DNA from 2 places in the Paenibacillus sp. CB74 genome. Region 2 is predicted to be linked to the other one. Evidence: predicted binding sites of a transcription regulator. Region 2 holds the regulator's gene; the other holds the start of a gene.
What was found. The regulator CtsR, encoded in region 2, represses protease genes until heat stress. The targets are predictions, from matches to a motif close to ATGGTCAATAAAGGTCAAACA.
Positions count from the first base shown of each region.

Region 1: clpP (ATP-dependent Clp endopeptidase proteolytic subunit ClpP) is a predicted target of CtsR. The motif match lies at 9,202-9,222, and genes of this name have one in related genera.

Region 1 covers NZ_CM146009.1:5,142,177-5,158,106, reverse strand. The annotation lists gene ACX9NY_RS22815 (AI-2E family transporter) at 1-1,066, shown strand, start outside; gene ACX9NY_RS22810 (ROK family glucokinase) at 1,517-2,467, shown strand; gene rapZ (RNase adapter RapZ) at 2,519-3,418, shown strand; gene ACX9NY_RS22800 (gluconeogenesis factor YvcK family protein) at 3,432-4,418, shown strand; gene whiA (DNA-binding protein WhiA) at 4,425-5,363, shown strand; gene ACX9NY_RS22790 (HPr family phosphocarrier protein) at 5,619-5,888, shown strand; gene ACX9NY_RS22785 (SIMPL domain-containing protein) at 6,045-6,797, shown strand; gene ACX9NY_RS22780 (stalk domain-containing protein) at 7,186-8,283, shown strand; gene clpP (ATP-dependent Clp endopeptidase proteolytic subunit ClpP) at 8,517-9,113, opposite strand; tRNA gene ACX9NY_RS22770 (tRNA-Arg) at 9,290-9,364, opposite strand; gene ACX9NY_RS22765 (sugar-binding transcriptional regulator) at 9,792-10,817, shown strand; gene gap (type I glyceraldehyde-3-phosphate dehydrogenase) at 10,924-11,931, shown strand; gene ACX9NY_RS22755 (phosphoglycerate kinase) at 12,083-13,264, shown strand; gene tpiA (triose-phosphate isomerase) at 13,301-14,053, shown strand; gene gpmI (2,3-bisphosphoglycerate-independent phosphoglycerate mutase) at 14,055-15,599, shown strand; gene eno (phosphopyruvate hydratase) at 15,842-15,930, shown strand, end outside.
Region 2 covers NZ_CM146009.1:6,176,229-6,192,158, reverse strand. The annotation lists gene ACX9NY_RS27145 (ATP-dependent Clp protease ATP-binding subunit) at 1-1,320, opposite strand, end outside; gene ACX9NY_RS27140 (protein arginine kinase) at 1,503-2,573, opposite strand; gene ACX9NY_RS27135 (UvrB/UvrC motif-containing protein) at 2,602-3,126, opposite strand; gene ACX9NY_RS27130 (CtsR family transcriptional regulator) at 3,158-3,619, opposite strand; gene ACX9NY_RS27125 (GNAT family N-acetyltransferase) at 4,081-5,256, opposite strand; rRNA gene rrf (5S ribosomal RNA) at 5,434-5,550, opposite strand; rRNA gene ACX9NY_RS27115 (23S ribosomal RNA) at 5,627-8,553, opposite strand; tRNA gene ACX9NY_RS27110 (tRNA-Ala) at 8,770-8,845, opposite strand; rRNA gene ACX9NY_RS27105 (16S ribosomal RNA) at 8,953-10,504, opposite strand; gene ACX9NY_RS27100 (molybdopterin-dependent oxidoreductase) at 11,228-12,601, shown strand; gene ligA (NAD-dependent DNA ligase LigA) at 12,730-14,751, opposite strand; gene pcrA (DNA helicase PcrA) at 15,040-15,930, opposite strand, start outside.

The DNA of each region.
Region 1 (15,930 bases), 1.0 Mb from region 2:
GCATATTAGCTGTGAGGTGAAGATTTTGGGGGAAATGATAAAAGATTGGCTACAGAATGCGACAGTGAGACGATTTTTGATCCTGCTCTTGTTCTGTTTGGTTTTGTTCAGTATGGGGAGTATGCTGCACATGATTCTGCTGTTGTTCCTGGTGACGTATGTCATGAACAGATTACAGCATTTCATTACAGGTGGTTTGAATCGGTTGTTTCCGATCAATTATAAAGTTGTGGTCATTCTGCTCTATATGATTGTTATCGCAGTAATTGTGCTCGGTATCTCCAGATATTCACCACGGATCGTGGATCAGGTCGTTCAGTTAACGAACGAGATTATGAAATTTTTGGATAGTGCAGATGGAGATAATTTTGCTTCCAAGATTGCGGGTTACCTTCAGTCCTTCGATATCAAAAATTACACCAATGATGCATTGAAATATATTTTCGCTTTGAGCAAATGGTTGGAGTTTATTCTGCTCGTTATCATTCTGAGTCTGTTCTTCTTGTTGCAGAAGCAGGAGATATCCAAGTTCACGTCCAAGTTCAAAACAAGTAAAATTGGATGGTTCTATAATGAAGTAGCTTATCTGGGAGACAAGTTCGTATCTTCTTTTGGTAAAGTCATTGAGGCACAGCTTCTGATTGCGGTGTTCAATACAGTGCTGACCATTCTGGGCTTATGGATTCTGGGTTTCCCATATCTGTTCGCGCTGACCATTCTGGTGTTCCTGCTCAGTCTGGTGCCCGTTGCGGGGGTTATCATCTCGCTGGTACCGCTCTGTCTGATTGGGTATCAGATGGGTGGACTGAAATTAAGCATTATTGTGATCATCATGATTATTGTAATTCATGCTTTGGAGACGTACTTCCTGAATCCAAAATTGATGGCGCACAAGACCAAATTGCCAATGTTCTACACCTTTATCGTACTGATTCTGTCGCAACACTTCCTGGGAATCTGGGGACTGATCATTGGTATTCCGATCTTTGTCTTCCTGCTTGATATTCTGGATGTGAACAAGATGGAGAAGACAGAAGAGCCGGTACGTGTGGAGTCGAAGTTGTGACGTATAGCTGAAGAACGGCTGAGTGCAATCCAATTGAAAAACATTGATTTTATAAAAGTAAGGCGCCTTCCATCTGTATCTGTGGAAGGCGCTTTTGTGTTGGCTGTGACGTCATTCAATGGTCCTCTGCGTGAGAATGACTGGTGGTTAGTGGAGTGAAATGGGACACCACGTTGAGGGGACGATGATCATCTTTTATGAATGGAACGAGGGGAGATGCAATATCATGAGTTGAGGCTTCCTCTGCTATCGAGGAAGGAACAAAGCGTGCGTTCATAAATGAAGGTGATGAGATTGTATACGTATTCATAAATGCTATGTGATGTGGTTCACAACCCTGTCAAAGCAAGATGTATCCGAGGTCTTATCGTCTTGACCCAGGCGTATCCTTCAATTATAGTTGGTACGTAGGACTTAAACTATTTTAGATAGATAAAGGTGGCTTGCAGCATGTCTGAGAAAATCTACGTTGGGGTCGATCTCGGCGGAACAGCAATCAAGGTCGGTATATGCGATGAACAGGGTCAGCTAATGCATACGTATGAAGGACCGACTGAAGTGGATAAGGGCGTAGACACAGTCATCGCCAACATCGAGAAGTATGTCCGACATATCGTAGCCGAATCACCATACAGTTGGGAACAGCTTGAGGGTGTGGGTGCTGGAGTGGCCGGTTTCACGAATGTACGCGAGGGAATTATCGTTCATGCCCCTAACATCGGATTTCGGAATGTGGCCATTCGTTCGATTCTGGAAGAACGTCTGGGCAAGCCAATCAAAATAGATAACGATGCAAACGTGGCAGCACTGGGTGAAGTATGGGCAGGAGCCGGTAAAGGCGTAGACAATTGTGTATGTTATACACTCGGTACAGGCGTCGGCGGAGGCTTGATCTTGAATGGTAACATCTATCAAGGCTTCTCGGGTATGGCGGGAGAGCTGGGTCATATCAGTGTAGTACCTGATCTGGAGGCCATCAAGTGCGGCTGTGGTAAAATGGGATGTGTAGAAACGGTATCGTCTGCAACGGGTATTATCCGTATGGCGAAGGATGCCGTAGAACGTGGTGATCATACGTCACTAGCACTCGTCGACAAGATTGCAGCCAAGGAAGTATTCGATGCTGCTAAGGCAGGCGATGAAGTAGCACAGCGTATTGTAAACCGTGCAGCATTCTACTTGGGCAAGTCCATGGCGACTGTAGCGGCTGTCATTAACCCGGAGATGTTCATCATTGGTGGTGGCGTATCCAAAGCAGGCAATTTCTTGTTCGATGAAATACGTACCGTATTTGCTAAGCTGACACCGGAACCGTTGCAAGATGGGGTTCAGATTCTGGAAGCTACACTTGGGAATAATGCAGGTATTGTGGGTGCGGCAGGTCTTCTCTTGCGTTCCTAGTAACCTCGTAACAATATATGAAGACAGCAATATGATAAGGAGGGGACATTTATGCTTGAAGGTGAAGGCTCACCAGGCACAGGCGCCACGCTCATTATCATTACGGGCATGTCCGGGGCAGGTAAAACCATTGCAGTACAAAGCCTGGAGGATCTGGGTTTCTTCTGTGTGGATAATCTGCCACCGGTATTGATTCCAAAATTTGCGGAACTAATTGAACAGTCAAACGGCAAGATTGGTAAGGTTGCATTGGTTATCGATCTGCGCGGGCGTGAATTCTTTACGGCTCTGTCCGAGTCTTTGAACTATATTAAAGATCATTTTACCATTCATTGCGAAATTTTATTCCTGGATGCTACAGATTCTGTGCTTGTTCAGCGTTATAAAGAAAGCAGGCGCAGACATCCTCTGGCTCCTGAGGGCATGCCGCTGGACGGCATCCGACTGGAACGCAAGATGTTGGAGGAACTCAAAAACTCCGCTACCCAGGTACTGAATACAAGTACAATGAAGCCTGCCCAACTGAAAGAACGCATCATATCCCGCTTTTCTCATCTGGAAAGCCAAATGCTGTCAGTGAATATAACGTCGTTCGGATTCAAATATGGCATTCCGATTGATGCTGATCTGGTATTTGATGTACGTTTTTTACCGAATCCGCATTATATTGATCATTTACGACCGAATACGGGACAGAATAGTGATGTGTACGAATATGTTATGAAGTGGCCAGAGACACAGGCGTTTCTGACCAAGCTGCTGGATATGCTGCATTTCCTGATTCCGCAATACCGGAAGGAAGGCAAAAGCCAGGTTATTATTGGAATCGGCTGTACCGGAGGCAAGCATCGTTCGGTAGCGATATCGGAATATTTGGGCAAGATGTTGGGAAGCAGCGAGACAGAAGCTGTCACCGTAAGCCATCGCGACGCTGACCGGGACCGTCATTGAAGAGGGTGAAGGGATGAAAGAGGCCGGACCACGAAGAGAACGTCCGAGAATAGTTGTAATGGGCGGCGGAACCGGATTATCCGTGATGTTACGCGGTTTGAAAGAGAAGCCGCTGGATATCACGGCCATCGTCACGGTTGCAGATGACGGTGGAAGTTCAGGCATCCTGCGCAATGAGCTACAGATGCCGCCTCCGGGCGACATTCGCAACGTGCTTACGGCACTGGCTGATGTAGAACCATTGCTTTCAGATATGTTGAAGTACCGTTTCAATACAGGCGCGGGGCTTGCAGGCCACAGCTTGGGAAATTTGATTTTGGCTGCAATGACGGATATTTCGGGCGACTTTGTGACCGCAGTGCGGGAGCTTAGCCGCGTGTTTGCCGTTCGAGGTGAGGTATTGCCAGCAGCCGGGCAGGCCGTTGTGTTGCATGCCGAGATGGAAGATGGCACAATTATTACAGGTGAGTCCAAAATCCCTGAGGCAGGCGGACGCATCAAACGTGTTTTCCTTGAACCGGATCACGTGGAGCCGTTGCCAGAGGCAGTAGAGGCTATTCGTCAAGCTGACGCCATTCTGATCGGGCCAGGCAGCCTATATACAAGCATTCTTCCCAATCTGCTTGTGCCTAAGCTTGCAGAAGCTGTGGTAGAGGCTGATGCGGTGAAGATGTTTATCTGTAATGTTATGACACAGCCGGGCGAAACGGATAACTATACGGTAAGTGACCACCTTAAGGCGGTACACGAGCATATAGGTCATCAGCTCTTCGACTACGTTATCGTAAATAATGGTGATATTCCGCTGCAAGTGCAGAATAAGTATGCGGAAAAAGGAGCAAAACCGGTTGTACTGGATATGAATGTACTCGAAAGTGCCGGCTATCAGGTGGTTGCAGATACCCTTGTTCTGTTCAAGACTTATCTGCGTCATGATGCCGACAAGTTAAGTCATCACATCTACCAGCTGGTACAAAATTGGATGTTACGGAAGAGGTGAAGTCCCATGTCGTTTGCAGCACAGACCAAAAAAGAGTTAACCATGATCGAGAGCGAACCGTGCTGCGAAAAGGCGGAACTTTCAGCCCTCATCCGTATGCTTGGTGCAGTGCAGTTATCGAATAAAAAAGTGATCTTGGATATTTCGACGGAGAATGCCGCCATTGCAAGACGGGCATACTCTCTGCTTAAAAAGCATTTTCAAGTGCATACGGAATTACTGGTCCGCAAAAAAATGCGGCTGAAAAAGAACAATGTATATATTGTTCGTATTCCAACTATGGTACAGGAGATTCTCAAGAGTCTTCATATTGTATCGGAAGGTTTTCTGTTTACACCAGGGATTAATACGGAGTTGTTTCAGCAGAACTGTTGTAAACGGGCCTATCTTCGCGGTGCATTTCTGGCCGGTGGATCGGTTAATAATCCGGAAGGCTCCTCGTACCATCTGGAGATTGCGTCCATGTATGAGGAGCACTGTCAGGCACTCGTTGATCTCGCCAATGAATTTCATCTGAATGCCCGGTGTATAGAACGGAAAAAAGGATTCATCCTATACATTAAGGAAGGCGAGAAAATCATTGAGCTGCTCAGCATCATTGGTGCTCATCAGGCCTTGTTCAAGTTTGAAGATGTACGGATTATGCGAGACATGCGTAACTCCGTTAACCGGATTGTCAATTGTGAAACTGCCAACCTGAATAAAACCATTGGAGCGGCTGTAAGACAAATCGATAATATCCGTTTGTTGCAAAAAGAAGTTGGTCTGGAGTCACTGCCTGAGAAACTTCGCGAGGTGGCGGAGGTTCGACTGGCTCATCCAGATATCAATTTGAAGGAAGTGGGCGAACTCCTTAAAGGTACAGTTAGCAAGTCTGGAGTAAACCATCGGCTTCGTAAAATTGATGAGCTGGCTGAGAAAGTGCGCACAGAACGTTATGGTTAAGACGTCGCAGGGTAAGTAACAAGGTCGGCTGTTTCTACTGAACTGAAACGGTCGGGAAGGTCAACCGTTAAGGATCTGGGAGAACTCACTTAGGTCATTGGATGCGCTCTGCAAAAGATGAAATAGGGCAAGATAATGTCCTACAAAAGACCCTGAGTTTTTTCTTCTAGTGTCCTGCACGGGTTAATGGTATAATGTTGTATAAATATAATTGTGTATTTAATGTCCAGATTTCATAATAGGGGGTAAGTTTCCATGACAAAGCACCCGGTAGTTGTCCGTTTGAAAACGGGTCTCCATGCCAGACCTGCGGCACTGTTCGTTCAAGAAGCGAATAAGTACTCGTCTGAAGTGTTCGTCGAGAAGGACGACAAAAAAGTTAATGCAAAAAGTATTATGGGGATCATGAGCCTTGCGATTAGCACAGGTACGGAAATCCAGATTAGTGCAGAAGGCGCGGATGCCGAACAGGCTGTAAACGCTTTAGTTAGTCTGGTAAGCAAGGAAGAGCTCGAAAACCAATAAGATATGATCAATCCAATGAAGAAGTCCCGAAAGGGGCTTTTTTGCGTTATTGAGGTATTTGCTATCGTCAAGTGCAACATTATGGAATTTGTCCCGTCTGTTAAGGTATCAAATCGATTAAAGTTTGAGATGTTAACACATAAGGAGGCTATCGTGATGGGTAAACAATGGATGAAACCGTTTGGTGCAGTGCTGGTGGCAAGTACGTTGCTTGTAGGAGGAACCGCTTGGGTTGCGCCAGGGAGCTATGCTTATGCTGCAGAGGTTCAAGGCGTACAACAGAATGTGATTAATGTCGTGGGTAAAGGTGAGATTCAGGTGAAGCCTGATATTGCTTATCTGTCCATTGGTGTGAACAGTACTGCAGAGACAGCTGCATCTGCTCAAAAAGCGAATGCTGCCAAAGTTCAAAAAGTATCCAACTTGCTGAAGAATACGTGGAAGATCAGTGCAGACGACATTCAAACCAGTCAGTTCTCTGTACAACCCAACTATACGTATAGCGAAAAAGACGGACAACAAATTAAAGGATACACAGCCCATCATACACTGACAGTCACGTATCGTCAGATGGACAAGATCGGCGAACTGCTTGATGCTGCTTCAGGGGCAGGTGCCAACAATATTGAGAACGTGCGCTTTACTGTAGAAAATCCGGAAACTTATGAGTCCCAAGTGATTGAGAAAGCTGTTGCCAATGCAGATGTAAAAGCTGGCGCCATCGCAAAAGCAGTTAAACGTCAACTGGGTGCTGTTCTTTCCGTAAGCCAAGGCGATGCGAATGTACCTGTGTTCTATGCAAGTGAGTCATTGATGTCCAAAGCAGCAGATACAGCAGGTGGCACTGAGATTGAAACAGGCCAGGTTAAAGTAAGCACAATCCTGAATATCACGTATGAAATGAAATAAATAAGATCGAACTAATGATTGTAAACTCAAGTAACCTTTATAAGTGTCATTTAAAGGGTACAACGAAATGATGACAAAGACTTTGTCCTGAGGACAGAGTCTTTTTTTGTTGGAAAAGCAAACTTTGATGAAGTTTGATAGAAGTGTACCTTTCTCAAGCAACGTGAAATGCTGTTTATTGGTATCTTTTTTGTATAGTTGTTCGTGACAAAAAGGTCATATCCCCTTATATTTTGCGTCTGATATTCATCAACATTGTAACTCGAGCTGTAAACCTTTCCGAAATTGGGTTAATTATAATAGAGAGGTGAGCGTATGAGATATGCGATCAGGTCAGGATTACATACGCAATGATACCTAATTGTGAATTCAGAGAGGAGTTTTATATATGACATCATGGAAAAAATGGACAAGTGCGTTGCTTGCAGCAGGAATTATTGTAGGTAGTGGTTCGGTATGGCAGGAGAGTTCGGTACAGGCGGCTTCTGTATCCTCGAAAGTGACAACCCCAGCTGAGGTAACGCTGAAATCGGGTGGGAAAACACTGACTCAAAAAGGACTTCTTCAAGGTGGATCGACTTGGGTCTCGCTGACAGCAGTCAAAGATGTAGCGGGTGGAACGTTGAAATATGATGCTAAAACGAAGTCATATACGGTAACAGCAGCCAACAATGCGATGACCGTTAGCCTGATGGATGGACAACCAAACGTCTATATTAACGGGTATTACCCTCAGGTGGAAGCAAAATTGATTCAGGGTCGATTATATATTCCATTCTCGGCAATGCGAGATTATCTGGGTGTACAGGGAAATTGGGATGGCAAAACCAAAACGTTGACACTCAGCAAAGTGAAGCAAAATAATGTGCAGGTAAAATCGACAAAAGTAAACGTGACTGTGAAAAATGCGGAGGTGGATGTACAATATCCGCAGGTGAGTGGACTTGCCAGCAAAGAAGCTGAAACGGCAATCAACAAAGTGCTCAAAGATGAAGTGGATACGGCTGTTGCTGCTTTCAAAAAACAAACCACTGAATTCGGCGGGGCAACCGCAAAACGTCCATATGCATTTGAAACTTCGTATGTCGTGACCTACAATGAGAACGGCGTGCTAGGTTTGATCACTCAACGTTATGAGGACTATGCAGGAGCACACGGCATGACAACCCGCACGGGACACACCTTTGCACTGGACACAGGCAAGGAGCTTACGTTAGATGATGTGCTGCAAAATAACAAAACCATGCGCGAGACGTTGGGTAAAAAAGTGGGCGAGCAACTGAAAGCCCGCGGTGGATACCTGGAAGGTTACAAAGGGTTAAATAAAGACCAGGATTTCTATGTGACACCAACAGGTGCAGTTGTGTTCTTCCAGTTGTATGAATATACAGCTTACGCGGAAGGTTTCCCTGAAATGAAGTTCACTTACAAGGAAATTCTGCCTAAGGCTACGGAACCGTTTAGCAACGTAACATCAGACAAGTAAGTTCGCGTAGGGTAACTTTTAAGCAAGAGCACTTATCACATTCTTCTCATGAAAAATAATAACAAGAATCCCCCGTCAAAGCAGGATGACGGGGGATTCTTGTTTATCCAGGCAACGCACTCCACTAACGGGTGTGATATTTGCCTGTTTAGTTGAAAATAGCACAGGGCGGGCTCACCTTTATATCGGTGAAGCCCGCCCTGTGATGTTACCGCTAGTCTCCAGGCAGCATATTAGATGCCTTGGGAACCCACGTTTTCAATAACTTTATCAATGATACCGTAATCGGCAGCTTCAGCAGCACTCATGAAGTAGTCACGATCTGTATCTTTCTCGATCCGCTCGAGTGGTTGACCTGAACGCTCAGAGATGATGCGGTTCAAGGTATCACGCATTTTCAGGATGCGGCGAGCACGAATTTCGATGTCCGAAGCTTGACCTTGAGCACCACCAAGCGGTTGGTGAATCATGATTTCACTGTTAGGCAACGCAAAACGTTTCCCTTTCGCACCAGCATTCAGCAAGAATGCACCCATGGAAGCCGCCATACCTACACAGATGGTAGATACATCCGGTTTGATGAATTGCATTGTATCGTAAATGGCCATACCGGCTGTAATCGATCCGCCTGGGCTGTTGATGTATAAGTGAATGTCTTTCTCCGGATCTTCCGCAGCCAGGAACAACATCTGTGCCATAATGGCATTAGCCACTACATCATTAACATCGCTACCAAGGAAAATAATACGATCCTTCAGCAATCTGGAGTAGATGTCATAGGCGCGCTCACCCCGGTTGCTCTGTTCAACGACCATTGGAATAAAACTCACGTGAAAAACCTCCTTGGAATGTAAATGTTATTGGTGCTTATACTTAAACTGTTACCGTATTACCCACATAATAAACAATTCCAAACAAAAAGTCAAAGAAAGTCAAACTAACTTGCAAAAAAAAGAAACCTTTCCGGTTTCATTGGTTAAAAGGGTTATGAGCTGTTAAATAAAAGTGGCGCGCCCGCCAAGAATCGAACTTGGATCTCAGGCTTCGGAGGCCTACGTCATATCCATTGGACCACGGGCGCACATTATGTGACAGCAATAATGATTATAGCTCATGAAATATTTAATTGCAAGCAATTCGTGATGTGTATTGGTTTGGATTAACCTAAAAATGATCATGATGAAGAAGAGTGGATAAAGAGTGCATTTAAGTAAATGCTATTAGAGGTTTTGGACATGCCGGATGAAATGTGATTCTGAGCGATATGTAGATGGGATTCATTTGTTTCTTCTATATATGGTATGCGTGAGCTAGTCCTTGATCATGGAAGTCTAGGATTGTGAAAATAGGCGCGTACAAACGCTGAATGTGTGTCGAAATAACACCTTGAAACACTTGCATGTCACGTCAGTTTTAGGTAGAATAGACGTGGGACTTAAAAAGTTAACCCGGGACGTTTTAGGGCCACGAAAGAGAGCTTGGAACGAGAACTTGCGGGAGTGGAAAGCATGCGAACGATTTTAGAAGTACAAAAGCAGCTTCTGCCTGATCTCATGGATGTCTTGAAAAAGAGGTATACGATTCTGCAACAGATCATGTTATCGGATGTGATCGGACGGAGAACGTTAGCTAATTCCATGCAGATGACCGAGCGGGTTCTGAGGGCTGAGACCGATCTGTTAAAGGCTCAGGGACTTATTGAAATTGACAGTGCAGGAATGAAGATCAGCGAGGCAGGGTATGATTTGCTGCAGCAGTTAGAGCCCGTAGCCAAAGAGTTGTTCGGATTATCCGAGCTGGAAGAGCGCATCAAGCAAGCCTACGGTCTGCAAAAGGTAGTTGTGGTTCCTGGCGATTCGGACGTATCTCCATTTGCCAAAAGGGAACTGGGCAGAGCCGGAGCGAAGGCTCTCGGCAATATCATGAGTGACAACGACGTTGTCGCCGTTACTGGCGGATCAACAACGGCCGAAGTCGCAGAGCAACTGACTCCGCCAACATCGCTCAAAGGTGTCTGGTTCGTACCGGCACGCGGTGGACTGGGAGAAAGCCTTGAAATTCAGGCAAATACGATTGCATCTACGATGGCAAAACGGGTAGGGGCGCAATATAAACTCCTGCATGTACCGGATTTGCTTAGTGATCATGCCTATGAATCATTAATCCAGGACCCCAGTGTTCAGGAGATTCTGCAGCTGATTCGAAAATCGCGGATTGTTATTCATGGAATTGGTGATGCCGTGGAGATGGCGACAAGACGTAAACTTGCGACGGAGATCATAGATGAACTTCAGGAGCAGGGAGCCGTATCTGAATCTTTCGGTTATTACTTTAACGATCAGGGTAAGGTGGTACATACCATGCTTACACTGGGGATGCGACTACAGGATATTGAACGAACCGATGTTGTGATTGGAATCGCAGGTGGCAAAAGCAAAGCTGCTGCTATACATTCCGTGTTACGATTTGGTCAGGAAGATATTCTGATTATTGATGAGGCAGCTGCCGAAGTCATCGTTGCTGAAATGGAATAAAGTTTTACTCTGCAACACAACTATTGTTGTCTTGACGGACTTCACCGTCTGTCTTGAATATATAAGTTTCATAAAAAATTAATCAAAACTTGGGAGGAACTTACTCATGATTAAAGTAGGTATTAACGGTTTTGGACGTATTGGACGCTTGGCATTCCGCCGTATTCAAAATGTAGAGGGCATTGAAGTAGTAGCAATCAACGACTTGACTGACGCTAAAATGCTGGCTCATTTGCTCAAATATGATACAACTCAAGGTCGCTTCGATGGCGATGTTGAAGTACACGATGGCTTCTTCAAAGTGAACGGCAAAGAAGTTAAAGTATTGGCTAACCGTAACCCGGAAGAACTTCCTTGGGGCGACCTGGGCGTAGATATCGTTCTGGAATGTACTGGTTTCTTCACAACGAAAGAAGCAGCTGAGAAACACTTGAAAGGTGGAGCTAAGAAAGTTGTTATCTCCGCACCAGCTACTGGCGACATGAAAACCATCGTTTACAACGTAAACCATGAAATCCTCGACGGTACTGAAACTGTAATCTCCGGCGCATCTTGCACAACGAACTGCCTGGCACCTATGGCAAAAACACTGCAAGACAAATTCGGAATCGTTCAAGGTTTGATGACTACAATTCACGCTTACACTGGCGACCAAAACACATTGGATGCTCCACACCCTAAAGGTGACTTCCGTCGTGCTCGCGCAGCAGCTGAAAACATCATCCCTAACACAACTGGTGCTGCTAAAGCAATCGGTCTGGTAATTCCAGAACTGCAAGGCAAATTGGATGGTGCAGCTCAACGTGTACCAGTAGCTACTGGTTCCCTGACTGAGCTCGTAACTGTTCTGGGTAAAAAAGTTACTGCTGAAGAAGTTAACGCAGTAATGAAAGAAGCTTCCGACCCACAAACTTTCGGATACACTGAAGACGAAATCGTATCTTCCGACATCCAAGGTATCACTTTCGGTTCCCTGTTTGATGCAACTCAAACTAAAGTTCTGACTGTTGGCGACCAACAATTGGTTAAAACTGTAGCTTGGTATGACAATGAAATGTCCTACACTGCACAATTGGTTCGCACTTTGGAGCACTTTGCAAAAATGATTAAGTAATATCTGCAATAACATAGAGCGGAAACAGATGCTATATTGTTTCCGCTCTTTATATATCAATATTTTGCAAATTTCTCAAAAACACCAGGATTGACAAGGGATTTCAGCCCTTGATCGGTCCACCAAATACATGGGTGCGGAGGAAATACAGATGAACAAAAAAAGTGTACGCGATATCGAATTGACAGGAAAACGGGCTTTTGTCCGTGTAGATTTCAATGTGCCGCTCGAAGATGGTAAAATTACAGATGACAAACGTATTCGTGCAACGCTTCCTACAATCAACTTCTTGATTGAAAAAGGCGCTAAAGTCATTTTGGCAAGCCATATGGGTCGTCCTAACGGCGAAGTGGTTGAATCCTTGCGTTTGACTCCAGCAGCTGAGCGTTTGTCTGAATTGTTGGGTAAAACAGTTGTTAAAACTGACGATTCTGTTGGTGACGCTGTTAAAGCTCAAATTGCTGAACTGAACAATGGCGACGTATTGTTGCTTGAAAACGTTCGTTTCCACGCAGGCGAAGAGAAAAATGATCCGGAACTGGCAAAACAATTTGCTGAACTGGCTGACGTTTTCGTTAACGATGCGTTTGGCGCGGCTCACAGAGCACACGCTTCGACTGAAGGAATTGCTCACTTGCTTCCAGCGGTGTCCGGTTTGTTGATGGAAAAAGAACTTGAAGTGTTGGGTAAAGCCATTTCCAACCCTGAGCGTCCTTTCACAGCCATCATTGGCGGATCCAAAGTTAAAGACAAAATCGATGTAATCGACAACCTGCTGAACATTGCAGACAACGTGATCATCGGTGGCGGTCTGACTTACACGTTCCTCAAAGCACAAGGACATGAAATTGGACAGTCCTTGCTGGATGACTCCAAACTTGATGTTGCGCTCGGTTTCATCGAAAAAGCGAAAAAATTGGGCAAAAACTTCTACCTGCCGGTAGATATCGTAGTGTCTGACGATTTCAGCGCAAAAGCAAACACACAAATCGTTGATATCGATGGTATCCCAGCAGATTGGGAAGGAATCGACATCGGTCCTAAAACACGTGAGATCTATGCTGACGTAATCAAAAACTCCAAATTGGTTGTATGGAACGGACCAATGGGCGTATTTGAAATCGAGCCATTCTCCCACGGTACTCGTGCAGTAGCAGAAGCTTGCGCTGAGACAGAAGCTTACACTGTAATTGGTGGCGGTGACTCCGCAGCAGCAGCTGAGAAATTCAAATTGGCTGACAAGATGAACCACATCTCTACAGGTGGCGGTGCATCGCTCGAGTTCATGGAAGGTAAAGTACTTCCAGGCGTAGTGGCACTGAACGACAAGTAAGTTTTAGTAGTCTATAGCATGAAGGAGTTGAAACCCATGAGAACACCGATTATCGCAGGTAACTGGAAAATGTTCAAAACGGTTTCCGAATCCAATGACTTCATTCAGGAAGTTAAAGGAAAAGCGGAAGTTGAAGGCGTGGAAACTGTAATCTGCGCACCGTTTACGAATCTGCCATCCCTGGTAGAAGCCGTTAAAGGCACAAACATCAAAATTGGTGCACAAAATCTTCATTTTGAAGACAATGGTGCATTCACAGGTGAAATCAGCGGTGTAATGCTGAAAGACCTGGGTGTGGATTATGTCATCGTTGGTCACTCGGAGCGCCGTCAATATTTTGCGGAAACCGATGAGACTGTCAATAAAAAGTTACATGCAGCATTCCGTCACGGATTGACTCCAATCTTCTGCCTTGGTGAAACGCTTGAAGAGCGTGAAGCGAACCAAACAAAAGACGTATGCAAAGTGCAAACAGAAGCTGCTTTGGCAGGTCTGTCTGCAGAGCAAGCGGCACAGGTTGTTATCGCTTATGAGCCAATCTGGGCGATTGGTACAGGCAAATCCTCCACTTCCCAAGATGCGAATGAAGTTATTGCTTACATCCGTACATTGGTGAAGGATCTGTACAACGAGACGGTTGCGAGTGCAGTTCGTATTCAATACGGCGGCAGTGTTAAACCGGAGAACGTAACAGAATACCTCGGACAAAGCGACATCGACGGCGCGCTTGTTGGCGGTGCCAGCTTGCAGCCGGCTTCGTTCATCGCGCTTGTTGAGGGGGCGAAGTAAGATGACAGCTCCAAAACCTGTAGCACTGATCATCATGGACGGCTTTGGTCTGCGTAACACGGTGGAAGGCAACGCGGTAGCGCAAGCCAAGAAACCGAACTACGACCGTTTTATGAGCCAATTCCCACATACAACACTCACTGCTTGCGGTGAAGCTGTAGGTTTGCCAGAAGGGCAAATGGGAAATTCCGAGGTAGGTCACCTGAACATCGGTGCCGGCCGGATCGTATACCAGGATTTGACCCGTATCTCCAAATCCATTCGTGACGGCGAGTTCTACGACAATGAAACACTTGTCAAAGCGGTGCGCGAAGCGAAACAAAACGGTAAAAAGCTTCATCTCTACGGCTTGTTGTCCGATGGCGGCGTACATAGTCACATCGACCACCTGTTCGCTATGCTGGATCTGGCCAAAAAAGAAGAAATGAACGATGTATATATTCATGCCTTCATGGATGGCCGTGATGTTATGCCAGACAGTGGTAAAGACTTCATGCAGAAGCTGATCGCCAAGATTGAAGAAGTTGGTGTGGGACAAATCGCTACGGTACAAGGTCGCTATTACGCGATGGATCGTGACAAACGTTGGGAACGGGTGGAGAAATCATACCGCGCCATCGTTTATGGAGATGGACCGAAATACACTGACCCACTCAAAGCGGTTGAAGAATCGTATGAGAAATCCGTATTTGATGAATTCGTTGAACCAACGGTTATCGTCAAAGCGGATGGTGAGCCGGTAGGTTTGGTAGAAAGCGGCGATTCCGTTATCTTCCTTAACTTCCGTCCTGACCGTGCAATCCAGTTGTCGCAAGTATTCACGAACCAGGACTTCCGCGGTTTCGATCGTGGTCCGAAGTTCCCAGTGGGCTTGCACTTTGTATGTTTGACTTTGTTCAGTGAGACGGTTGAAGGTTATGTGGCTTACTCGCCGAAGAACCTCGACAACACCCTGGGTGAAGTTCTGGTACAGAACAATAAAAAACAACTGCGTATTGCAGAAACCGAGAAATACCCGCACGTTACCTTCTTCTTCAGCGGCGGTCGTGATGTGGAGCTTCCGGGCGAAACTCGTGTACTGATCAACTCACCAAAAGTTGCGACATATGATCTGCAACCAGAGATGAGCGCGTATGAAGTAGCTGACGCATGTGTTCGCGAGATCGAAGCAGACAAACATGACGCCATCATTCTGAACTTCGCTAACCCTGACATGGTTGGACACTCCGGCATGCTGGAGCCTACCATCAAAGCGGTAGAAGTAACAGATGAGTGCATGGGCCGTGTTGTGGATGCAGTACTTGCCAAAGGCGGCGTTGTACTGATCACTGCGGATCATGGTAACGCGGATATGGTGTTCGATGAGCAAGGACGTCCGTTCACAGCTCATACAACGAACCCGGTTCCATTTATCGTTACAGATGCTAACGTTACCTTGCGTGAAGGCGGAATCCTGGCAGATATCGCGCCAACGATCCTTGACCTGATGCAGTTGCCTAAACCGGAAGAAATGACAGGTACATCTGTTATTGCTACTCGTAAATAAGTTACACAGCCAACATATATGAAATTGGGAAGTTTGGCGTTTACCTCTGAACGGAGGCAGCAGAAATGGTCTGAAGAAGCGAAGCGTTCGCCTTTATCACAGGATTCCAACTTATGAGAATAAGTTCAAAGGAATCCGGGGATAACAGCGATCGGAAGACGATTCTGCTGACGAAGTGGATAAGGGGAAACACAAGGAGTCCTAATTTTCAATAAATTCAAATTTAAAGGAGATTATCACAAATGACTATTATTTCTGACGTGTACGCTCGCGAAGTCCTCGACTCCCGCGGTAACCCTACAGTAGAAGTTGAAGTATACCTGGAGTCCGG
Region 2 (15,930 bases):
GGCTGCTTTTTCGAACTCCTGGCTTTGAACTGCAGCGTCTTTTTCCTTGCGGATATCTTCCAGACGGCTCTCCAGCTGTTTCAGGTTTGGTGGGATCGTGTAAGAGTTCAATCTTACTTTGGAACCCGCCTCGTCAATCAGGTCAATCGCTTTGTCTGGCAGGAAACGGTCTGTGATGTAACGGTCAGACAGCTTAACCGCCTGCACAATCGCTTCGTCCGTAATTTTCACGCGGTGATGCGCCTCATAACGGTCACGCAAGCCGTGCAAGATCTGAATCGCTTCTTCCGGAGAAGGCTGATCTACCGTAATCGGTTGGAAACGACGCTCAAGCGCTGCATCCTTCTCGATGTATTTGCGATATTCATCCAGTGTTGTTGCACCGATACATTGCAATTCTCCACGGGCCAGAGCCGGTTTCAAAATATTAGAAGCATCGATGGCACCTTCAGCTCCGCCTGCGCCAATCAAGGTATGCAATTCGTCGATAAACAGGACAATGTTACCTGCTTGGCGAATCTCATCCATGATTTTTTTCAGACGATCTTCGAACTCACCACGATATTTGGTTCCAGCAACTACTGAACCCATATCCAGGGTCATTACACGTTTGTCGCGCAATGTTTCGGGAATCTCATTGGCAATGATTTTTTGTGCAAGGCCTTCAGCAATCGCTGTTTTACCTACACCTGGCTCACCGATCAATACCGGGTTGTTCTTCGTACGACGGCTGAGTACCTGGATGACACGTTCAATTTCTTTGCTACGTCCAATAACCGGGTCAAGGTTATTCTCTCTGGCGTATGCCGTGAGGTCACGTGCCAGACTGTCCAGCGTTGGTGTGCTGACATTGGCAGGTGTTCCATTATGGCTGGATACAGCTTCACTGCTGCCAAGCAACTGTAACACTTGTTGACGTGCTTTGTTCAGGCTGATACCCAGGTTATTGAGCACACGTGCTGCAACACCCTCGCCTTCACGAATCAATCCGAGCAGGATATGCTCTGTGCCTACATAGGTATGGCCCAATTTACGAGCTTCATCCATAGACAACTCAATTACTTTTTTCGCACGTGGCGTATATGCAATGTTGGTAGGCTGCTCTTGGCCACGGCCAATCAGCGTTTCTACTTCATCCTGAATTTTTTCCAATCCGAGTCCCAGGCCGATCAGTGCTTTGGCTGCGATGCCTTCGCCTTCACGAATGAGGCCGAGCAAAATATGCTCAGTACCGATGTTATTATGACCGAGACGGACAGCTTCTTCCTGCGCGAGTGCGAGCACCTTTTGGGCCCGTTCCGTAAATCTTCCAAACATCATATCTCCTGCACCTCCATGGTTTTGGATAAAACGAGGGGTTTCAAAACATCCCCGTCGTATTCTTCATATCATTTTTGTTTGCAGCCGTGCTGCGAATAAAGTCATTCGGCATCGTACATGCCTTATTATATAAAAGCCGCAATGCGGCATGAAACCATAATTTAATACAATATCAGAGTAAGCTAGGACTGCTTCGCTGCATTGATCGTATCACGAATCAACTGAGCTCGATAGATGTCACGCTCATCTGTGCGCATATCTTCCCCGAATGTTTTCTGCAAAAATCCCGGCTGTGTCATCACATTCAACTCATTCATGACCGTGATCGACAGTCCATCCAACAAGCCGAGATCCACGCCAAGGCGTACATCCGATAAGCGCTGTGCTGCTTCCTTGGAATCAACAATAGCTGCATGAGACAATATGCCGTAAGAACGCATGACACGATCCGTAATTCGAAGTCTGGAGTCGGTAATTAACCGTTCTCTGGCTGTACGTTCATGACCAATCATCTGTAACACAACACCATGCAGGTTCTCGATGACTTCCTGTTCGGTCTGTCCCAGTGTAATCTGATTCGAGATCTGGAACAGGTTACCCATAGCTTCGCTGCCTTCACCGTATATGCCTCTTACAGTCAATCCCACTTGGGAAACTGCGGTTAAAATACGGCCAATCTGCTGCGTCATCACCAGGGCAGGCAGGTGCATCATGACAGATGCTCTGACACCTGTACCTACATTCGTAGGACAACTGGTTAAGTATCCTCTGCGATCATCAAAAGCATAATCCACGTGCGCTTCAAAAGCATCATCTATTGCGGAAGCTTTCTCCCAGGCTTCTTTCACCTGGAACCCCGGATAGAGGCACTGGATACGAAGATGATCCTCTTCATTAATCATAATACTGACAGACTCATCCTCACTGAGAATAACCGCACCATGTCTGGATTCATTCGCAAGACTTGGACTGATGAGATGTTTCTCCACCAGCACCCGTTTGTCGAGTTCGTCAATATCGATTAGATCCAAAGTATGAAAATCCCCAAAGGCATGAACATCGTCGTATTGAAGTACTTCGCTCAGCTTATTCAGTACCTCTTCCGATTGCTCATTGGAAGCCAGCATCGGAAACGGAACATGCTGAAGGTTGCGCGCAATCCGGACACGGCTGCTTATGACGATTTCGGAATCAGCCGCATCACTGCGCATCCAGTCGCTGAGCGCCTTCTCTGTAAAGCGCAGATTAGGCATTACGCATCCCTCCTACTCATGACAAACTTTACTCCTGAGCTATTCCTTTTTCAAGTTCTCGAATCTGGTCACGGATCTGAGCCGCCTCTTCAAATTCCTCTTGGGCGATGCTCTCTTGGAGCTCACGCTTCAAATCAGCAATTTGACGTTTCACCTTGATGCGACCACCAGCTCGTGCAGGTACTTTACCTACATGGGACGTACTACCATGAACCCGCTTGAACAAAGGGTCCAGACGGCTGTCAAAATATTTATAACATGAACTGCAGCCAAATCGGCCTATCTTACTGAATTGTGCGTACGTCATACCGCACTCTTCGCACTGAAGTGCCTTTGCAGGTGGTGTTCCTGCCGATCCACTTTTGCCGGCTGGATCAAAATCAAGTAACCCGGACAACAAGTTGTGAATGGAAAATCCACCTGCTGTTCCAGGAATCATTTCCCCTTTTTCACGGGCACATGACTCACAAATATGGAATTCCGTCTTCTCTCCATTTACGATCTTCGTAAAATGCAGTGTCGCCGGACGTTTATTGCATTCTTGGCACAGCATAATGATGTACCTCCTTTGACCCCGATAGTTTTCATTTACCGAGCAAAGATATTAGCATCGCCTTTAACATTCTGGCACGAATTTGATCCCGGTAAGGAAGTTTGACCAATATAACCTCTCTAGATACAGCAGCTCGCATCAACCCAGCTTCACGCTTGCTCAAGAAACGTGCTTCTTCCAATTGATAAATCAAACCTTCGGCAGCTGTCTGCCCGATCTCATCACCAATACTATGGTGCAAATGGTTATGCAGAGCTGATTGGGCTGGTAATTCAATGCGCTGTATGCGAACATAACCACCACCGCCGCGCTTACTCTCTACCAGGTATCCCTTCTCGAGGGTAAAACGTGTGCTGATGACATAATTGATCTGGGAAGGTACACATGAGAATTGATCTGCCAGATCATTACGCTGAATTTCAACCATTCCTTCGGGACTCTCATGCAAAATACTCTTCAGATATCGTTCGATAATATCAGAGATATTACGCATCCAATCATCCTCCACTGTCTGAAACGTTAAGTCAATAAGGACCCACACGCCCCCACAGAGTACACCTTCTCTACCCATTTAACCAATCAGGGAAACAGCGAATCTTGCTTCCACAGGAGTCAACAGGAGAGCGAAGGAAGCACGAAGGTCCTTTAATATTCCCTTGATCCTCCGATGAGATGAATCACGTATAGTGGCGATCATGCATCAGATTGTAGAAAGAAAGCTACTTAAGTATTAAACCTTTAGTTGACTTTGACTTTCTTTGACTTTATATACATTATAGCATATTTTGTGGGTTTGCCAAGTGGGGTCACTATTCATTTTTTACGATTTTACACGAAATATTCCCCAGACACAAAAAAACCTCTCCAAAATTGCTGGAGAAGTCCTTTTGTCTTTCAATTACGCCTTATTTGTATATAAGCTAATCCAGTTAAATCGAGTAGTGGAAGTAGTCATCAGAAGAAATCGAGTAAATAGGTTTCTCGTTCAGGAATCGCTTGTTCCAAAGCCTTGATAGCTGTGTTCGGTCCGTGAATTCTTCCCATTCGTGCCATTTCTGTTGGTCTGCGATATCCCATCAGCACCGCAGTAAGGGCTTGAATATCTACCTTAATAGTCTGATCATCAGTAACTGGCTCCGAAGTTTTCCATATGGATGCTGTTCCATTCATTGCTACGTTCAGTTGCCATACTCCTTCATTCCACGGAGCGTGGGTATCCTCTACCTGTAGAACAATCTGCACTGGTGAGTCCTGACTTGCAAATGGATATTGAGATATAAACTGCTCCACACTAACAATGCGCGCCATAAAATAAGGTACGATCTCCTGCTGAATCCGTGGATTATCCAATTGGAAGGCAAGCGTATCACTGGCAGGTGCCTGTAACGTAACTTCCTGGATCATGGAATCATGGTTAGCAATAAAGGTCCATAGTCCTTGCCTAGCCTCTTCATTTAGATAGATAATCTCTTTAATGGTAAACTTATTTTCCTTAACCTCATATAAAAGATAACCTTGTGCTGCGTTAGCTTCATCGTAATATACAGCCTTCTGGCTGCTTCCATTAACCAGAACTGAATTCTCCCACCTTGCATCGTCCCGAACCAGCGTTCCGTTATAGCGTTCAGCATAAGCACTGTATACTTCCTTTAATACACTGAGGCCCGGATCCCCACGCCGAATTGTTCCAGGTGTCGCTTTTTTCAGAGGCAAATGAGCTGTAGGTACTTTATACCGTTTAAATTCAACATACGTCTCCCATCCATACTTTCGATAGAAACCAAAAGAGAATGGATGCAAGAACGATATACTTTGTTTGTTTCGATTCATTTCTTCCAACGCATGCTTGAGCAGACCCGCTACCCAGCCTTTGCGTCTATACTCTGGCCAGGTGGCTACACCCGCAATACCGCCCATCTCGAACGATCTACCATGAATATAGGTTTGAAAAGGAATAATGTGAAGTTTGGCTCCTAACTGCCCGTCCTCATATACACCCCATATATCCTGTGACGAAAATTGACTCCGCCGTTTTTCTTTTTGTTCTTCACTCATTACTACTTGAAAAGCGTATTCGGAGAGTGCCATCGCCGGTTCAAAATCATCTACCGTCAATTTTTGAATTTCCATATCGTCCTACACCTCATTCACTAGAGTTGTTATCAATCCATGATGGCCTGATATCTGATATATGTACCCCTTTGAGTGTGTCAGAGGATTCCTATAAAGTCAAATAAGAGATGCTTGCGCATCCCTTAAAATAAACAAATAAAAACCACCACCGAATAACATCGGCAGTGGTTCTTCGCTTGGCGGCGTCCTACTCTCCCAGGACCCTGCGGTCCAAGTACCATCGGCGCTAGAGGGCTTAACGGTCGTGTTCGGGATGGGTACGTGTGGAACCCCTCCGCCATCGCCACCAAACGCGTAGCTTACATTTCAGAGTTCGTTCTCTGAAAACTAGATTCGAAACGAAAGATGCGAATTACAACTTGCATATTTGGATAAGCCCTCGACCGATTAGTACTGGTCAGCTCCATGCATTGCTGCACTTCCACCCCCAGCCTATCTACCTCGTCGTCTTCAAGGGGTCTTACATACTGGGAAATCTCATCTTGAGGGGGGCTTCACGCTTAGATGCTTTCAGCGTTTATCCCGTCCGTACATAGCTACCCAGCGGTGCTCCTGGCGGAACAACTGGTACACCAGCGGTACGTCCATCCCGGTCCTCTCGTACTAAGGACAGCTCCTCTCAAATTTCCTACGCCCACGACAGATAGGGACCGAACTGTCTCACGACGTTCTGAACCCAGCTCGCGTACCGCTTTAATGGGCGAACAGCCCAACCCTTGGGACCTACTTCAGCCCCAGGATGCGATGAGCCGACATCGAGGTGCCAAACCTCCCCGTCGATGTGGACTCTTGGGGGAGATAAGCCTGTTATCCCCAGGGTAGCTTTTATCCGTTGAGCGATGGCCCTTCCATGCGGTACCACCGGATCACTAAGCCCGACTTTCGTCCCTGCTCGACTTGTAGGTCTCGCAGTCAAGCTCCCTTATGCCTTTGCACTCTTCGAATGATTTCCAACCATTCTGAGGGAACCTTTGGGCGCCTCCGTTACTCTTTAGGAGGCGACCGCCCCAGTCAAACTGCCCACCTGACACTGTCCCCGCACCGGATTACGGTACCAGGTTAGAACCTAGATACGATCAGGGTGGTATCCCAACGTTGCCTCCACACAAGCTGGCGCTCATGTCTCTCAGGCTCCCACCTATCCTGTACAGATCGTACCCAAATTCAATATCAAGCTGCAGTAAAGCTCCATGGGGTCTTTCCGTCTTGTCGCGGGTAACCTGCATCTTCACAGGTATTAAAATTTCACCGGATCTCTCGTTGAGACAGCGCCCAAGTCGTTACGCCATTCGTGCGGGTCAGAATTTACCTGACAAGGAATTTCGCTACCTTAGGACCGTTATAGTTACGGCCGCCGTTTACTGGGGCTTCGGTTCACAGCTTCGGATTGCTCCTAACCACTCCCCTTAACCTTCCAGCACCGGGCAGGCGTCAGCCCGTATACTTCGCCTTACGGCTTCGCACAGACCTGTGTTTTTGCTAAACAGTCGCTTGGGCCTTTTCACTGCGGCCCCCTCGTGCTATTCACACTACCGGGGCACCCCTTCTCCCGAAGTTACGGGGTCATTTTGCCGAGTTCCTTAACGAGAGTTCTTCCGCGCGCCTTAGAATACTCTTCTCGCCTACCTGTGTCGGTTTGCGGTACGGGCACCTTCACCTGGCTAGAGGCTTTTCTTGGCAGTGTGAGATCATGACCTTCGCTACTACAATTTTCGCTCCCCATCACAGCTCAGCCTTAATGATGTGCGGATTTGCCTACACATCAGCCTCACTGCTTAGACGGACATCCATCAGTCCGCGTCACTACCCTACTGCGTCCCCCCATTGCTCATAACGGCTTACGGTGGTACAGGAATTTCGACCTGTTGTCCTTCGACTACGCCTTTCGGCCTCGCCTTAGGTCCCGACTTACCCTGAGCGGACGAGCCTTCCTCAGGAACCCTTAGGCTTTCGGCGGATCAGATTCTCACTGATCTTTTCGTTACTCATACCGGCATTCTCACTTGTATAATGTCCAGCGCTCCTTACGGTACACCTTCAACCCTTATACAACGCTCCCCTACCCCTGATGCAAGCATCAAGCCATAGCTTCGGTGGTGTGTTTAGCCCCGTTACATTTTCGGCGCAGAGTCACTCGACCAGTGAGCTATTACGCACTCTTTCAATGGTGGCTGCTTCTAAGCCAACATCCTGGTTGTCTGTGCAACTCCACATCCTTTCCCACTTAACACACACTTGGGGACCTTAGCTGATGGTCTGGGCTGTTTCCCTTTTGACAATGGATCTTAGCACTCACTGTCTGACTCCCGGAAGTAAGTCTATGGCATTCGGAGTTTGACTGAGCTTGGTAACCCTTGCGGGCCCCGCACCCAATCAGTGCTCTACCTCCACGACTCTGTTTTCCGAGGCTAGCCCTAAAGCTATTTCGGGGAGAACCAGCTATCTCCGAGTTCGATTGGAATTTCTCCGCTACCCCCACCTCATCCCCGCACTTTTCAACGTGCGTGGGTTCGGGCCTCCAGTGCGTGTTACCGCACCTTCACCCTGGACAGGGGTAGATCACCCGGTTTCGGGTCTACGTCCACGTACTATGTCGCCCTATTCAGACTCGCTTTCGCTGCGGCTCCGGCTCTTCACCTTAACCTTGCACGGGAACGTAACTCGCCGGTTCATTCTACAAAAGGCACGCCATCACCCCTAAAACGGGCTCTGACTTTTTGTAAGCACACGGTTTCAGGTTCTATTTCACTCCCCTTCCGGGGTGCTTTTCACCTTTCCCTCACGGTACTGCTTCACTATCGGTCGCTAGGAAGTATTTAGCCTTGGCAGATGGTCCTGCCGGATTCATACGGGGTTTCACGTGCCCCGCACTACTCGGGATCCGTCTCGGAGGGAACAGACTTTCAATTACAGGGCTTTTACCTTCTTTGGCGGGCCTTTCCAGACCTCTTCGCTTAACCGGTTCCTTTGTAACTCCATGTGAGACGTCCCACAACCCCAAAGAGCAAGCTCTCTGGTTTGGGCTTCTCCGCGTTCGCTCGCCGCTACTGACGGAATCACTATTGTTTTCTCTTCCTCAGGGTACTTAGATGTTTCAGTTCCCCTGGTATGCCTCTACACAACCTATGTATTCAGTTGTGAGTAACTGGAAATTACCCCAGCTTGGGTTTCCCCATTCGGACACCCCCGGATCAAAGCTTGCTTACAGCTCCCCGAGGCAGTTTCGTTGTTCGCCACGTCCTTCATCGGCTCCTAGCGCCTAGGCATCCTCCGTGTGCTCTTAGTAGCTTAACCAAATTGCTCCGGTTTCGATCGCTCGCTTCCCTTGTTTTGGACTGCGTCCAAAGCCAAAAGTCGCTCCCACTCGATACCATCGCAACAGCAATTAACTACCGTTTTTATTGAAACTTGTTATACACAAGTTCAGCTAAAAAAGGAATGTTCTAATTCGCATTTACTTTCGTTTCAATATCTAGTTTTCAAAGAACAAGCCAAATAGATGAAATTGTTTGGTGGAGCCAAGCGGGATCGAACCGCTGACCTCCTGCTTGCAAGGCAGGCGCTCTCCCAGCTGAGCTATGGCCCCTCAAATTCCATCAAAACTGAACAAATGGATAAGTAACTGTGTTGCTGTTGCAGGTTCTAAGAACCTGCATATTTGAATGTTTCCGCTCGGGAAACGATTCTCCATAGAAAGGAGGTGATCCAGCCGCACCTTCCGATACGGCTACCTTGTTACGACTTCACCCCAATCATCTATCCCACCTTCGGCGGCTGGCTCCTTGCGGTTACCCCACCGACTTCGGGTGTTATAAACTCTCGTGGTGTGACGGGCGGTGTGTACAAGACCCGGGAACGTATTCACCGCGGCATGCTGATCCGCGATTACTAGCAATTCCGACTTCATGCAGGCGAGTTGCAGCCTGCAATCCGAACTGAGACCGGCTTTTTAGGATTCGTTCCACCTCGCGGCTTCACAGCCCGTTGTACCGGCCATTGTAGTACGTGTGTAGCCCAGGTCATAAGGGGCATGATGATTTGACGTCATCCCCACCTTCCTCCGGTTTGTCACCGGCAGTCACCTTAGAGTGCCCATCCGAAATGCTGGCAACTAAGATCAAGGGTTGCGCTCGTTGCGGGACTTAACCCAACATCTCACGACACGAGCTGACGACAACCATGCACCACCTGTCTCCTCTGTCCCGAAGGAAAGGTACATCTCTGTACCGGTCAGAGGGATGTCAAGACCTGGTAAGGTTCTTCGCGTTGCTTCGAATTAAACCACATACTCCACTGCTTGTGCGGGTCCCCGTCAATTCCTTTGAGTTTCAGTCTTGCGACCGTACTCCCCAGGCGGAGTGCTTAATGTGTTAACTTCGGCACCAAGGGTATCGAAACCCCTAACACCTAGCACTCATCGTTTACGGCGTGGACTACCAGGGTATCTAATCCTGTTTGCTCCCCACGCTTTCGCGCCTCAGCGTCAGTTACAGCCCAGAGAGTCGCCTTCGCCACTGGTGTTCCTCCACATATCTACGCATTTCACCGCTACACGTGGAATTCCACTCTCCTCTTCTGCACTCAAGTCATCCAGTTTCCAGTGCGATCCGGGGTTGAGCCCCGGGATTAAACACCAGACTTAAATGACCGCCTGCGCGCGCTTTACGCCCAATAATTCCGGACAACGCTTGCCCCCTACGTATTACCGCGGCTGCTGGCACGTAGTTAGCCGGGGCTTTCTTCTCAGGTACCGTCACCTTGAGAGCAGTTACTCTCCCAAGCGTTCTTCCCTGGCAACAGAGCTTTACGATCCGAAAACCTTCATCACTCACGCGGCATTGCTCCGTCAGGCTTTCGCCCATTGCGGAAGATTCCCTACTGCTGCCTCCCGTAGGAGTCTGGGCCGTGTCTCAGTCCCAGTGTGGCCGATCACCCTCTCAGGTCGGCTACGCATCGTCGCCTTGGTGAGCCGTTACCCCACCAACTAGCTAATGCGCCGCAGGCCCATCCCCAAGTGACAGATTGCTCCGTCTTTCCAGTTTCCTTCAGGCGAAGGAAACAACTATTCGGTATTAGCTACCGTTTCCGGTAGTTGTCCCAAACTTGAGGGCAGGTTGCCTACGTGTTACTCACCCGTCCGCCGCTAAGCATCAAGAAAGCAAGCTTTCTATCAACTCCGCTCGACTTGCATGTATTAGGCATGCCGCCAGCGTTCGTCCTGAGCCAGGATCAAACTCTCCAATAAAGTATTGAAAAGAGCGATAAGCTCATTTTGAATCTGACGATTCATTGTGAATCAAAAGTTACTATCCATTTGTTCAGTTTTCAAGGAACTTGTATGTCCGTTTTTGTTGATGTTTGTCAACCGGACAGGAATCTTATCATATCATGTTAACTAACTTACTGTCAACACTTTGTTTTTGTCACCTTTCAAGTGATTATGACAATCATTCGTTTGAAGCGACAAGAAATAATATATCATGTCATGATTTATTTAGCAAGCATTTTTTATCAACCATCTATTATCATAAAATCTTCTTAAACGGCACCGTGCTTCCAACCTATATGCGACACATTAACACAATATCTGAAACAAAGATGGAGATTTTAGAAAGGCTGCTCTATATCTAATGAAACGATCATTTCTATATACATTGTATACTTCTATAACCACGAATAATAAGGATCTAAATAAAGATTAGCTAGAGCCCCAATCGGTATAACACCCTTGCCCTCCTGTTGGTTTGAAGAAAGTGATCCAAAAACTCTATAATAAGGTATATAGATATAGGGATAGGACAGGTAAGCAATTAAATGTAACTCTTCATGTGGTGTGGTTAATTCCTAAACATACGTTAACTGTCTCATACGAACTTTCAACTCAGATATCGCACTCCATTCACAACTGGCTATTACATAACCAATTTCTGAATAAACTCATTACTAAATCTATATGGGGTGATCACACTTGAAACAATGGCTGAAGAATAGACGCAAAGGTTACGGCAAAAAGTTGGTTTCCATCCATGCTTGGAATGCCTGGATTGTTGTAATCCTTGCTATATCAGGTCTTATGTTAGTTGGAGGCTTTTGGCGTGAGATCCTTGGAATCGGGCGTGTATGGTTAAAATGGCTGCATATCATCGTTGGGCTAGCTATGCTGGCACCCGTCGTATATTACTTGATTTTGGCCGTAAAGCACTGGAAACAGCTTCGTAATAGACCTTGGCAAAGGGTGAACACCGTCTTTGTTCTTGCGCTGCTGGTAGGATGGCTACTCTCAGGTATAGTATTATGGCAGTTCAAGCTGGCTGGACCCCGATGGTCGAATGCTGCACTCTTGATCCATGACCTGCTGACTTGGGTGGGCTTACCTTATATTATCTATCACTCAATAACTCGGACCAAATGGTTAAAGGACCCTGCACGTCGTGCGGTTAAAACCACTACAACTTCAACACGAGCTCAAATTGCAGCTGATCCATCTGATTCAATATTAGATGAAAAAGAAACTCCGGCTGCTATATCTTCTTCCCAGTTTGATCGTAATCCCGAGAGAGATTCTCTCAAACCAGAGCAGCGACCTCAACCTGTGTATACACGCCGAGCTTTCATCCGTTCTGCAGTGGGGGTTGGTCTTGCTGTCACACTCGGACCTACTTTTATATCCTGGGTAGGACGCAATCTCAAAATTGATAACAGTATCGACAGTATGCTGGAGAACGATCCTAACCGTATGGTTCCTTTGCCACAACCGCTGTCTGCATCTTCACCTCCCATTGGAGGCGGAGCTGAAGGTCATTTCCGCGTATATACGGTTACGCCCATACCGTCCTTCTCCAATGCTAACTGGTCTTTCCGTATTGATGGATTGGTTGAACGGGCACAGGTCTGGAACTGGGAACAGTTCGTGAAGCTCGCGCGTACCGTACAGGTTAGTGATTTCCACTGTGTAACAGGATGGTCTGTGTATAAAAATACCTGGGAAGGGATTTCACTTGCACAGCTTTTGAAGCAAGCCGGGGTCAAACCCGAGGCTCATAGTGTGAAGTTTTATTCCGGTGATGGTGTGTATACAGATGCGATTACAATGGATCAAGCACAAATGGAGGATATTATGGTGGCTGTCATGCATGATGGCAAACCCATCCCAGCTGATCTTGGCGGTCCGGTACGGCTCGTCATCCCTCAAATGTATGCATACAAATCAGTAAAATGGTTGAATCGCATTGAACTCATCGACAGTGAACATATTGGTTACTGGGAAGAGCGAGGATATGACAAGGATGCATGGCTTACAGGCGCATCTCAGCGCATCCCTAATAATATAACTGGATCATGATCGGTTCAGTTAAAATTGATTGATTGTTCATTCGTTGTATTAATCATTTCAATAACAGCAAAAGCCCCCGACCACGTATCCGTGTCTTCGGGGGCTTTCTTATAGAAACTCTTTTGTTCGTTTATCCTCTAACCCTGTGGGTTCAAAAGGCGTACAAGTTCGTCCTCATCCTCAATCGTTGGAATACCGAGATCATGAGCTTTGGTCAATTTGCTACCTGCCTTCTCTCCGGCAATCACCAGATCTGTCTTTTTCGATACACTACCAGTCACCTTCGCTCCGAGCGCTTCCAGTCTCTGCGTCGCCTCTTCCCGCGTCAATTGGTGCAGCGTTCCGGTCAGGACGACCGTTTTACCACTGAAGAAGGAATCTTCCACAACAACAACTTCTGACACCTCAGGTGCCTGAGCTTTCACACCCAAGTTGAGCATCTTCTCAATCGCAGCCTGGGTAAACGGATCTGCAAAGAAAGTTACGATACTCTCCGCCACAATACCACCAACGTCAGGTAATTCAACCAATTCTTCTACGGTTGCATTCATAATGGCGTGCAGATCTCGGTAATGATCCGCAAGCATACGTGTGGTGGATTTACCCGTGTTCGGAATACCCAGTGAGTATAAGAACGAAGCCAGATCACGATCCTTACTGAGCTCTAGCGCAGCGAGAAGGTTGTTCGCTTTCTTTTCGCCAAACCGTTCCAGCTTCACCAGATCATCAAACTGTAACGTATACAGGTCAGCAGGCTCACGCACGTTCAATTCATCGTACAGCTGAATCGCTGTTTTCTCACTGAATGTCTCAATGTCCATGGCATCACGGGAAGCAAAATGGGAAATACGCGCCACCGTCTGTGGTTTACATGCCAGTCTGTTGTTACAGAACAGGTGCGCTCCACGTTGCTCGAGCGGGAATCCACATGCTGGGCACTGCTCAGGGAAGACGATCTCCTCGCCATCACTTTCCTCAGTCACTTTACCCAAAATTTCTGGAATGACATCATTGGAGCGGCGAATAAAGACCCGAGTGCCCAGAGCGAACTTCAGATTTTTGCGCTCAATATCGCCAACATTGTTCAGGGTACAGTTCTGTACCGTTACCCCGGCAAGTTCAACCGGTTCTACGCGTGCCAGCGGAGTTACTTTGCCAGTACGTCCCACATTCCATACCACAGCATTAAGAACTGTCGTGGTCTCTTCTGCCTCGAATTTATATGCCACTGCCCAGCGAGGGAATTTATCGGTATAACCCAATACCTCGCGGGTACGCATGTCTGTAATTTTGATAACAGCTCCATCGATCAGATAGTCTAACTGACCCCGGTTCTCCTGAATCGCAGCCAATTGTTCCATCACATCATCAAACTCATGGAAATAAGTAATCGATGGATTCACCTTGAAACGGTTCTCACGCAAAAAATCCATCATCTGCTGATGATTGGCGAACTGAATGTCATCCGAATAACCTACGTTATAGAAATAAGCATTCAGTCTACGCTCAGCCGTCGCCTTTGGATTCAGGTTACGCAGTGCTCCCGCTGCTGCATTCCGCGCATTCTTGAGCGGTTCTGCCGCTGTCTCGTTGTATCGCTCCAGGACAGACAGGTTCATGATACCTTCACCCTGTACTTCAATTGTGCCGCTTGTGTAAGGGATTTTGAGCGGAACCGATCTGATCGTTCTTACTTGAGCCAAAATACCTTCGCCTACTGTACCGTTCCCTCGTGTAGAGGCTTGCACCAACTCACCGTTGGTGTACGTCAGGTTCAGCGTCAATCCGTCAAACTTCAACTCAATGACATAACCTGGTTCCGGTAAAGGCGTATCGGGATTTTTACTGTTATAATCATTAATCAGTTTCAGTACACGGGTATTCCAGCTGCGCAGCTGCTCAATATTTTGCGCTTTGTCCAGACTCCATAATGGGGATAAATGGCGATGTGGGGTAAATCCCTTGAGCAGTTCACCACCCACACGCTGTGTTGGAGAATCAGGCAGAACCATGCCGCTTTCCTGTTCCAGCGTAACCAGTTCGTCGTACAGAAGATCATACTCCTTATCGCTGATCTGTGGCTGATCCATCGTGTAGTACTGATAATTATGCTGGTTCAGCTCGGTAACGAGTTGCTCCATCCGGTGCATCGGGTCCATACAGGGCCATCCCTCCGTTAATTTGATCTATATATGTAGAACGAACACTCCTATTGCACTTGAACAACGATAACAGAATAACTTTTCAATCACTGGTGTCACTATATAATTTCAATTCATGATTACCCACACTGACACTCCGATAACAGAACAACTTTCCGATCGCTGTTATCCCCAGATTTCTTTTAATTCATGTTAAAAGGTAGAAATCAGGGGATAAAGGCGAACGCGTAGCTTCTACAAGTTATTTCTGTTCTCTCCGTTTTCGTGCAAAAGGAGGTTTCGTTCTTATTCTACTTTGGTAATCGGGGCAAAACCGGCAAGCAAACGTTTCACGCCAACCGGAGCCGGGAATGCAATCTGCAGTTCGGTGTCATTCCCTGTCCCTTTGACTGCAACAATCGTGCCTGTCCCCCATTTGCCATGCTGCACTTTGTCTCCTGCCTTAAACCCAGCTTCACCATTCGAAGCTGCCGGCTTGGAAGCAGATGATGGCGTAGAGTATGTCGGGCGGGAAGTACTTGTAGTCACACGCGAAGTTGGCGTGGATGAGGTAGCAGATGAACCACTCTTGCTTTGGTGATCAAAGAGCTTGGTACCACCACCGAAGTTACTTCCTCCACTAGAACCTAGTCCACGTCCACCATATGAGCCGCCTCCGCTACTGCCACGACGGTAACGATCACGAGCCATGGAGGTGTCTTCCTTCAGCTCATCCGGAATTTCGTCCAGGAAGCGGGAAGGTGGATTTGCGGTGGTGCGTCCAAACAAGGTACGCATCTGGGCACACGACAGGAAAAGTTGCTCTTCCGCACGGGTGATCCCTACATATGCAAGTCGGCGTTCTTCTTCCAGCTCTTCATTATCCATAAAAGCACGGCTGTGCGGGAAGACTCCTTCCTCCATACCCACGATAAAGACAACCGGGAACTCCAGACCTTTGGCACTGTGCATGGTCATCAGGGTAACCGCATCGCTCTGATCCTCTTCATCATCGTTCATGCTGTCGATGTCCGCAATCAATGCAAGATCGGTGAGGAACGATACGAGCGTTTTGTCTTCATTATTTTTCTCAAATTCCATGGTTACCGACAGGAACTCATCAATGTTCTCGAGCCGTGCACGAGATTCGAGTGTATTTTCATTTTGCATCTCAAGACGATATTGACTCATCTCAAG